Regions from separate parts of the Paenibacillus sp. FSL W7-1088 genome, predicted to be linked through region 1. Evidence: predicted binding sites of a transcription regulator. Region 1 holds the regulator's gene; each other region holds the start of a gene.
What was found. Region 1 encodes Rex, which represses fermentation and respiration genes when NADH is low (regulators of the CRP and FNR family bind a similar motif). Its sites were predicted from a motif close to TTGTGAAATATTTCACAA; they were not measured.
Positions count from the first base shown of each region.

Region 1 (2,210 bases):
CCTGCCGGCACTGCAGTAGGGTCACCGGACACCCCTTTGTGAATCAAGGCAGCCAGTCTCATTTCTTCAAACATGTCAAGATTGTTGTTACTTGCTGGTCCGTCTGTTCCCAGGGACACGGTTACGCCAGCTTTCAACAGATCAGGCACACGTGCAACACCCGAAGCCAATTTCAGGTTACTGCCTGGATTGTGGGACACTGCTACATCATGCTTTGCGAGAATCTCGATCTCTTCATCATTCAGATGTACCGCGTGTGCAACCAGAGAAGGACGGGAGAAAAATCCTAGCTTCTCCAGATGTGCGACTGGACGCAGTCCGTAATCAGCCACGTTCTGCTCCACTTCGCGAAGCGTTTCAGACATATGCGTATGCAAAGGCAGATTCAGGTCATGAGCAACCTGTACCAGCTTCTCTATGTAATCCGGAGGGCAAGTGTAAGGTGCGTGTGGAGAGATTACGGTTGTAATTCTTCCGTCTGCTTGTCCATTCCATTGACGAGCAAATGCGGCGGACTCTTCCAGCTTGCGCAGTTGTTCTTCTTCTGAGCAAAGTCCGATGACCCCACGTGCCAGAGCAGCCCGAACGCCGGATTGTTCCACCACTTTCGCAACCTGATCCATATGATCATACATATCCAGGAAAGCTGTTGTTCCACCTTTCAACATTTCAAGCACGGATAGGGATGTACCCCAATAAACGTCTTCAGACGTCATTTTGGCTTCCATCGGCCACATTTTCTCCTGCAACCATACTTGTAACGCCAGATCGTCTCCATGGCCTCTCAGAAGCGACATGGCCGCATGACCATGCGTATTGATCAGACCCGGCAAGAAGAACAGTCCTTTTCCGTCCACCTTTGTCAGACTTTCGTCTCCTTCCGGCAATGTCTCACCAATATGCACAATCTTGTCATTCTCTACAACCATAAAGCCTTGAACCACGTTCCAATTCGCGCCTTCACTCACGGCAAATTTGCCGTTGTGAATTACCCATCTATTTGTCGTCATCTTCCTCGTCGTCCTTTCCATTCTCCAAGTAATAAGCCAGACTAAGCAAATCCGTCGTAAAATCGGCATGGTGAATGCGAATATGCGGCGGGGTCTTCAGGATGGTTGGCGCAAAGTTAAGAATTGCTTCAATTCCTGACTCAATCAGCTGATCCGCAACATTTTGGGCTTCCGTATCCGGAACCGTGATGATACCGATGCGTATGTTATCCTTTTTGACCGAATCCGTTAATTCATTCATCGGCTGCACCGTCAAACTGTTGATTTGACTCCCAATCTTCGGACCATAGGCATCAAATACAGCGACAATCTTCATGTTGTCTTTGAGGTAAGCATTGTAATTGGACAAGGCATGTCCCAAATTACCAGCTCCGACAAGAGCCACATTGATCTGCTGGTCTATTTTTAAAATATGGCGAATTTTCTCGATGAGATATGAAACGTCATACCCGATTCCTTTACGACCAAAGTCACCGAAGTAAGCCAAGTCTTTACGAATCTGGGCCGGATTCAAATCCAACCTCAGTCCAAGTTCTTGTGAAGAAACCGTATTGACTTCGCGCTGATGCAGTTCATTCAAATAACGCAAGTAAACAGGCAATCTGCGCACCACGGCTTCCGAAATTTTATCTGATTTCATTCAATTGCTCCCCCTTACCAAAGCCACGATAGATAGATGAAAAGATGAGCACCCTGTCTAAAACGATGCAACATGATTTCTGAATTAAACAGGATGCTCCTTGTTATATAATGGATAATTGCTTTATTCGCCTTACTCGCATATCCATGAAACGAATACATGATATTACTCAATTTTACAGCCAATCAGTGGCGTCATGCAATAATGGAAGCTACAAAGCGTATCTGTTATTGTTGCTCTTCAGTGGGTCTCTCGAGCCATTCCGAAATGCGTGGAACCATCTGCTCAGTGAGCATGTGCTCCATTTTGGGACCAGGTAATGAGTATAAAAAGTACTTGCCATAATACGCTTCAATAACGCGTGTATCGTATACAATTACAATGCCTCTGTCTTTGCCTGTACGAACCAGTCTGCCAAATCCCTGTTTGAAGCGGATGACAGCTTGTGGTACGGACAGCTTCATAAACGGGTTTTTCTTCTGCTGCTGCAAAAGCTCGCTCTTCGCTTCGACCAATGGATGATTCGGTGGCTGGAATGGCAGTCTGACAATCGCAAGACA
Region 1 covers NZ_CP150216.1:4,667,386-4,669,595, forward strand. The annotation lists gene MKY42_RS20965 (amidohydrolase) at 1-1,010, opposite strand, end outside; gene MKY42_RS20970 (redox-sensing transcriptional repressor Rex) at 997-1,650, opposite strand; gene dinG (ATP-dependent DNA helicase DinG) at 1,878-2,210, opposite strand, start outside.

Region 2 (2,210 bases), 190 kb from region 1:
GACATGCTCTCCATGAGGCTCGCCATAGGAATTGGACAATCGAATTAGCGTGGAGCAGAGAGCGCCCGGTTTGCCATATAACATCAGATCACGGAATTTGGTTTGGGTTAACCGGTGATGAATACCCATCCATTTCATAAAGTCTATCGCAAAGTCACAATGCTGGCAGATCAGCATCTCCAGGTCTTTATGCTCCAGTACACCGATCTCACTGTCCTCCAGTACTTCCGCCGAAAAGCTGTGTTTCGATCCGAAGAACGGATCAGCCTGCCCAATCATATCTCCGGATTGATACATGTACATAATCAGTTCTTTGCCTTCATCCGTGGATTTGGTGATCTGAGCACGGCCCCGTTTCATATAATAAAGTTTGTCAGAGACATCTCCTTCCCAATACAGATGGGTGCCTTCCGGATAGGTTCTGTCCTTCATCGTTACGAGCAGATGGTTGAAATTCGCTTCCGAGAAACAGTTGGTATTTCCGCGTTTTTCCAGTACACTCAGTTGTTCTCTCATAAGTCTATCTCCCCTTTGTGTCCATCGGGCGGCCTTCTGCAGCTTGGACTGGCCCCCGTGGTTCGCCGCAAACCGTTGCCGTCCTGATCAGGGTCATCTCTCGGCCGGGAAGGACGGTACAAATTGCGGTGGTTCAATTTTTAAGTTCAGTATATACCTTATCTTGCTGTTTGAGGGGCATGGAAAGGGGGCAAAAATGGCGAAATTTCAAACATTGTGATTAAATTCACTTTCGGAAGGGGAGGATGAATCTGACAGCCCTATAGTTTAAATAGGAAGTGTAAATGGCTAAGTGAAAGACAGTAAAAAACTTAAATTAAATTTGTTATACTTTGTGAAAAAAATCACATAATTAACTCTTTCCCCATGATACGATGTGAATGTAAAGAAGAGAGACAAACCAATACGAAACCTTTAGGAGGATGAGGGAGATGGCTGTAAAGAACGAAGTCGCCCCAGTAAAAGAACCGACAGCAGGTCAGTATATTCAAACGTTAATTGACAAAGCGAATAAAGCACATGCAGCATTCATGTCCATGGATCAGAAACAGATTGACCGCATCGTGCAAGCGATGGCGCTGGCAGGTCTGGACAAACATATGATGCTCGCCAAGATGGCCGTGGAAGAAACAGGCCGGGGTGTGTATGAGGATAAAATCACCAAAAATATATTTGCAACAGAATATGTGTATCATAGCATCAAATATGACAAAACAGTAGGGGTTATTGAAGATAACGAATACGAAAGCTTCCAGAAAATTGCGGAGCCTGTCGGTATCATCATGGGGATTACCCCGGTAACCAATCCAACATCCACCACGATGTTCAAAGCACTGATTTCCATCAAAACGCGTAACCCGATCATCTTCGGTTTCCACCCATCTGCACAGAACTGTAGCCGGGAAGCTGCCAAAATCCTGCTTGATGCTGCGGTGAAGCATGGTGCTCCAGCGGATTGTATCCAGTGGATTGATGATCCTTCCATGGATCGCACAAACGCGCTCATGAATCATAACGATGTGGCGCTCATTCTGGCAACAGGCGGATCAGGCATGGTACGGGCGGCATACAGCTGTGGTAAACCGGCACTGGGCGTAGGGCCAGGGAACGTACCTTGCTTTATTGAGAAAAGTGCAGATATCAATCAAGCGGTAACGGATTTGATTTTGTCCAAATCGTTCGATAACGGCATGATCTGTGCTTCCGAGCAAGCAGTCATTATCGAAGAACCGATCTTCGATCAGGTGAAAAAGAAAATGATCGCGAACGGCTGTTACTTCGTGAACAAGGATGAGGCCGCAAAATTGACCGCAGGTGCGATTAATGCTGAGAAATGTGCGGTGAACCCGGCGATTGTTGGTCAATCTGCAGTCAGTATTGCGCAAATGTGCGGTATCGAGGTCCCTGCTGGCACCAAAATTCTCGTAGCCGAGATAGAAGGGGTAGGCACGAAGTTCCCATTGTCGGCTGAGAAACTAAGTCCAGTACTGGCTTGCTACAAAGTGAAAACGGCAGCTGAAGGGATTGAGCGCGCAGCGGAAGTGGTTGCTTTTGGCGGCATGGGTCACTCCTCCGTTATTCATTCGACGAACGAAGAAGTCATTGGCAAATTCGCAGATCGCCTGCAAACCGGCCGGATTATCGTCAATTCTCCATCCACACACGGCGCCATCGGTGACATCTACAACACCAAC
Region 2 covers NZ_CP150216.1:4,855,290-4,857,499, reverse strand. The annotation lists gene MKY42_RS21915 (Crp/Fnr family transcriptional regulator) at 1-516, opposite strand, end outside; gene adhE (bifunctional acetaldehyde-CoA/alcohol dehydrogenase) at 948-2,210, shown strand, end outside.
Region 2: the regulator Rex is predicted to act here: its motif matches at 849-866, upstream of adhE (bifunctional acetaldehyde-CoA/alcohol dehydrogenase).

Region 3 (2,210 bases), 2.0 Mb from region 1:
CCACAGGCTGGGCCGCCGCCATGGCCACTTCAGGCTTCGCTTCCGGCTCATGCTTGCGCAGATACACCATCCAGTAAGCAGCCGCCACAAACAGCGCCCCTCCCGTCAGGTTGCCAAGCCATACCGGAATGAAATTGATGATGTATTGCCCCCACGAATAATGCCCTTCGAAGATCGCCGCAGGAATCAGGAACATGTTGGCGACAACGTGCTGGAATCCAATAGCCACAAAGGCCATCGTTGGGAACCAAATGCCCAGTACTTTTCCACTCATCGTATCCGATGCGTAGGACAGCCATACTGCGAGAGCTACCAGCCAGTTACACCCGATCCCGGATATAAAAGCCTGAAGGAAGCTATCGTCCAGCTTGTGTCCAGCCATATCCACCACCTTCGTCAAATAAGCCCCCTCTGCCGTCAGTCCGAGCACATGCCCAAACGCGTAGGCCACAAAGATCGCCCCAAGGAAATTACCTATCGTGACTAAGGTGAGATTCTTCAGCATGTTGCCTGCGGACAGTTTGCGTGCAATCGTCGCGAGTGGAACGGCCATCATATTACCTGTCAGCAGTTCCCCGCCGCCAATCAGCACCAATATCAAACCTACCGGGAACACTGCTGCACCAATCAGATTAACCAAGCTGCCCCACTCGGCCGGAGCAGAGGCAATGACCCGAATATCCAGCAGAAATCCGAGCGCAATAAAAGCGCCTGCCAGAAAACTGAGTATCAATACGGAGGACACTGGATTCCGGGCTTTCTTCATCCCCGTATTCGCCGTATATTGTGCAACCTCAAGAGGTGTTTTTGCTGCCATAACGATCCTCTCCTTCACAGTTCATGAACATCATAATTCAACTTGTTTGGTTGATATATTCATTGTATCGCGAAGGTTTCAAGAGGTTTGTTACTTTTATCACAAAGTCTGAAAACTACATTTTAATATTTCCGTTGTATCTTGCTTGATGTTCAGAAAAAGCAAAAAAGAACTACCGCAAAATGAATGCGGCAGTTCTCAGATATTATGGTTACACCATCGCTGGTGCTTTTACTTCTACTGGTGGCAGTGCTTGCAGACCAGCCGAGTTCAGGAAGTTCCACGGTTTGTTGTAATGTGGTTGGAAGAAGAAGTCGACGAAGGCCAGCTCATCTACCGTCATGTTGTTCTGGATGCAGACAGAGATTGTATTGATCGACTGTGTCAGATCAGCCTGCGACATGACCTGCGCACCAACAATGCGGCGTGTAGCCTGTTCATAGATTACTTTGAGCAGCAGCTTCTCTGCCGTTGGCATGAACTCCGGACGGTAAGCATCTTCAAGCGTTACAGCTTCAACGACCAGACCCTCATCCGCAGCAGATGCTTCCGTCAGACCTGTACCTGCAATATTTTGCTCATAAATTTTGATACCTGATGTGCCTTGTGTACCCATATACGGTGTCGTAGGACGAACCAGGTTCCGTGCTACGAGTGTGCCCATCCGCACGGCGTTGGTTGCCAGAGGAATGTACGCTGCCTTGCCGGTTGGGTTGTAATGAATTGCACAGCTGTCTCCAGCAGCGAAGACGTCTTTTTGACTGGTTTGCATATATTTATCGACGATGATTGCGCCGTTTGGAAGCATATCCACTTGCCCTTTGAGCAGCTCGGTATTTGGACGGAAACCAATGCACAGAATAACGAGGTCTGTCTCGAACTCTCCTTTGGATGTAATGACCTTGTTCACTTTGCCATTCTCTCCGGTAAATTTCTGAACCGTTTGGCCCAGCGCCAGCTTGATGCCGTGTCCAGTCAACGTCTCTTCAATGGCATCCGTGAACTCGGGGTCGAGATATTTATTCAAGATCCGGTCCACGCTATCGATCAGTGTAACTTCCTTGCCGTTCATTTGGAAAGCCTCCACCAGCTCAATGCCGATATAACCTGCTCCTACCACGGTAATACGTTTGGCATGTTTGGCTTTCTCAATAATCGTGTTGGAATGGTTGTAGTTTTTGCATAATAAAATGTTGTCCATCTCGATGCCTTCCAGCTTCGGTACGACAGGCCATGAACCCGTGGTCACGATCAGCTTGTCGAAGGTATCTTCGAATTCTTCCCCTGTTTTCAAGTTTTTAGCCTGAAGTTTGTGACCCGCAGCATCTACTGACGTCACTTCATGAAGCATTTTGGTAACGACACCGAGCTCAGCCAGTTGATTTGGCGAAGA
Region 3 covers NZ_CP150216.1:6,674,838-6,677,047, forward strand. The annotation lists gene MKY42_RS30145 (formate/nitrite transporter family protein) at 1-817, opposite strand, end outside; gene MKY42_RS30150 (FAD-dependent oxidoreductase) at 1,029-2,210, opposite strand, start outside.
Region 3: the regulator Rex is predicted to act here: its motif matches at 905-922, upstream of MKY42_RS30145 (formate/nitrite transporter family protein).

Region 4 (2,210 bases), 180 kb from region 1:
CTCGTGAGAAAATGCATAATGCTTCGACGATTGCCGGTATGGCTTTTGCCAACGCGTTCCTGGGCATTAACCACAGCTTGGCTCATAAATGGGGCGGTCAGTACCACACCGCACATGGACGTACCAATGCGATCCTGATGCCACACGTCATTCGCTACAATGCGAAAAAACCGACGAAGTTTGCATCGTTCCCGAAATATTCGCACTTTGTTGCAGATGAGCGTTATGCCGAAATTGCCCGCATTCTGGGATTGCCTGCCCGTACGACAGAAGAAGGGGTTACCAGCCTCATCAATGCCATCCGCAAACTGAACAAAACATTGGGGATTGAAGAGTCGTTCCAGGAAATCGGATTCGACGCCAAAGACTTTGAGGCACATGTGGATTATCTGGCAGACCGCGCATTCGAGGACCAATGTACAACAGCCAATCCAAAACTGCCGCTGGTGACCGAACTGGCAGATGTATACCGCAACGCTTTCTACGGCAAGTTTGAATAACAACTAAAGCAGCAGCAGGATTTAGGCAGGTATAGTCAGGGTTCCCCGAAAGGGGAGCCCCGATTGCCGTCTTTTCTGTAAAAGGTTACACGGAATCCGTGATGTTACTTTTTGAACCAGGTAATCACACCATAACGGAGAGGGCAGAAAAAACTGAAGAAGCGAAGCGTTTGCTTCAAGCACGATTTTAACCTTCTATGCAATATAGTTTGAACCTTACATGTACACGATAACGGAGAGGAGAGAAAAAACCTGAAGAAGCGATAGCGCTCGCCTTTATCCCCTGATTTTACCTTTTATAAAGGGAATCAACAAAATCTGGGGGTAACAGCGATCGGAAGGTTGTTCTATCCTCGGAGTGGCTAGTGTACATATCCTTTCGTTCAAATTATATTGTTCAATCCAGGAAATCGGATTTGAACAGCGATCGGAAGTTGTTCTGCCCGCGCAGTGGATAAGTGTGAATTTTGCAGGGTTCACTTTGACACAGCACAGGTGAAGTGAGGATGGTCACAAACTTTGTGATAAAAATCACAGATGATGAAAGAACGAAGACGTATACTGAAAATGTAAGAAAAACATTCATCCGCGGTTCCGGTTCCCAAGTAGAGAGAACATGTTCCGGCTCACATGTGAAATTTATCACATTAATCGCGGCTCTGGGCACAGATGAGACGAGTGAAGCATTCTGTCATGTGTCCGGAAATCCAAATTTGTGGAGGGATTACTATGTCGGTGATCGAAAAAGATGTCAAACAACAAACAGGTTGGAGAAACTTTACCAAAGGAACATGGACGAAATCCGTAGATGTGAATGATTTTCTGGCACGCAACTTATCACCTTACTATGGCGACGAAGCATTTCTTGCAGGTGCAACTCAGAATACGAAAGAGTTATGGGATATCGTTTCTGATCTGACCAAAAAAGAGCGCGATAACGGCGGGGTACTCGATGTTGACGTAAATACGCCAGCGACGATTGTTTCTCACCAACCAGGTTATCTGGATAAATCCAAAGAGCAGATTGTTGGTGTTCAAACAGATGCTCCATTCAAACGTTCCATTCAGCCATTCGGTGGAATTCGCATGATGATTGATGCTTGTGAAGCTTATGGTTTTGAAATGCCTCAAGGCGTCATTGATATATTTACGAACATCCGCAAAACACATAACCAGGGCGTATTTGATGCTTACACATCTGAAATGCGTGCAGCACGTAAAGCAGGGATTATTACCGGTCTGCCTGATGCTTACGGCCGTGGCCGGATCATCGGTGACTATCGCCGGGTAGCTCTGTATGGTGTGGACTTCCTGATTCGAAATAAAAAAGGCGAACTGAATGCACTTGAAGTCGACGTGATTGATGAAGATGTCATTCGCCTGCGTGAAGAACTGTCCGAGCAGATTCGTGCATTGCAAGAATTGAAACAACTGGGTGAAATGCACGGTTTCGATATTTCCTTGCCAGCGACAACCGCGAAAGAAGCGTTCCAATGGCTCTACTTCGGTTACCTGGCTGCGATCAAAGAGCAAAACGGTGCGGCGATGTCCCTGGGACGTGTTTCTTCGTTCCTTGATATTTACATCGAACGTGATTTGCAAGAAGGTTTGCTAACCGAAGAACAGGCTCAAGAACTGGTTGACCATTTTGTTATGAAACTGCGGATCGTCAAATTCCTGCGTACACCGGATTATAATGAATTGTTCAGT
Region 4 covers NZ_CP150216.1:4,852,230-4,854,439, reverse strand. The annotation lists gene adhE (bifunctional acetaldehyde-CoA/alcohol dehydrogenase) at 1-500, shown strand, start outside; gene pflB (formate C-acetyltransferase) at 1,230-2,210, shown strand, end outside.
Region 4: the regulator Rex is predicted to act here: its motif matches at 1,131-1,148, upstream of pflB (formate C-acetyltransferase).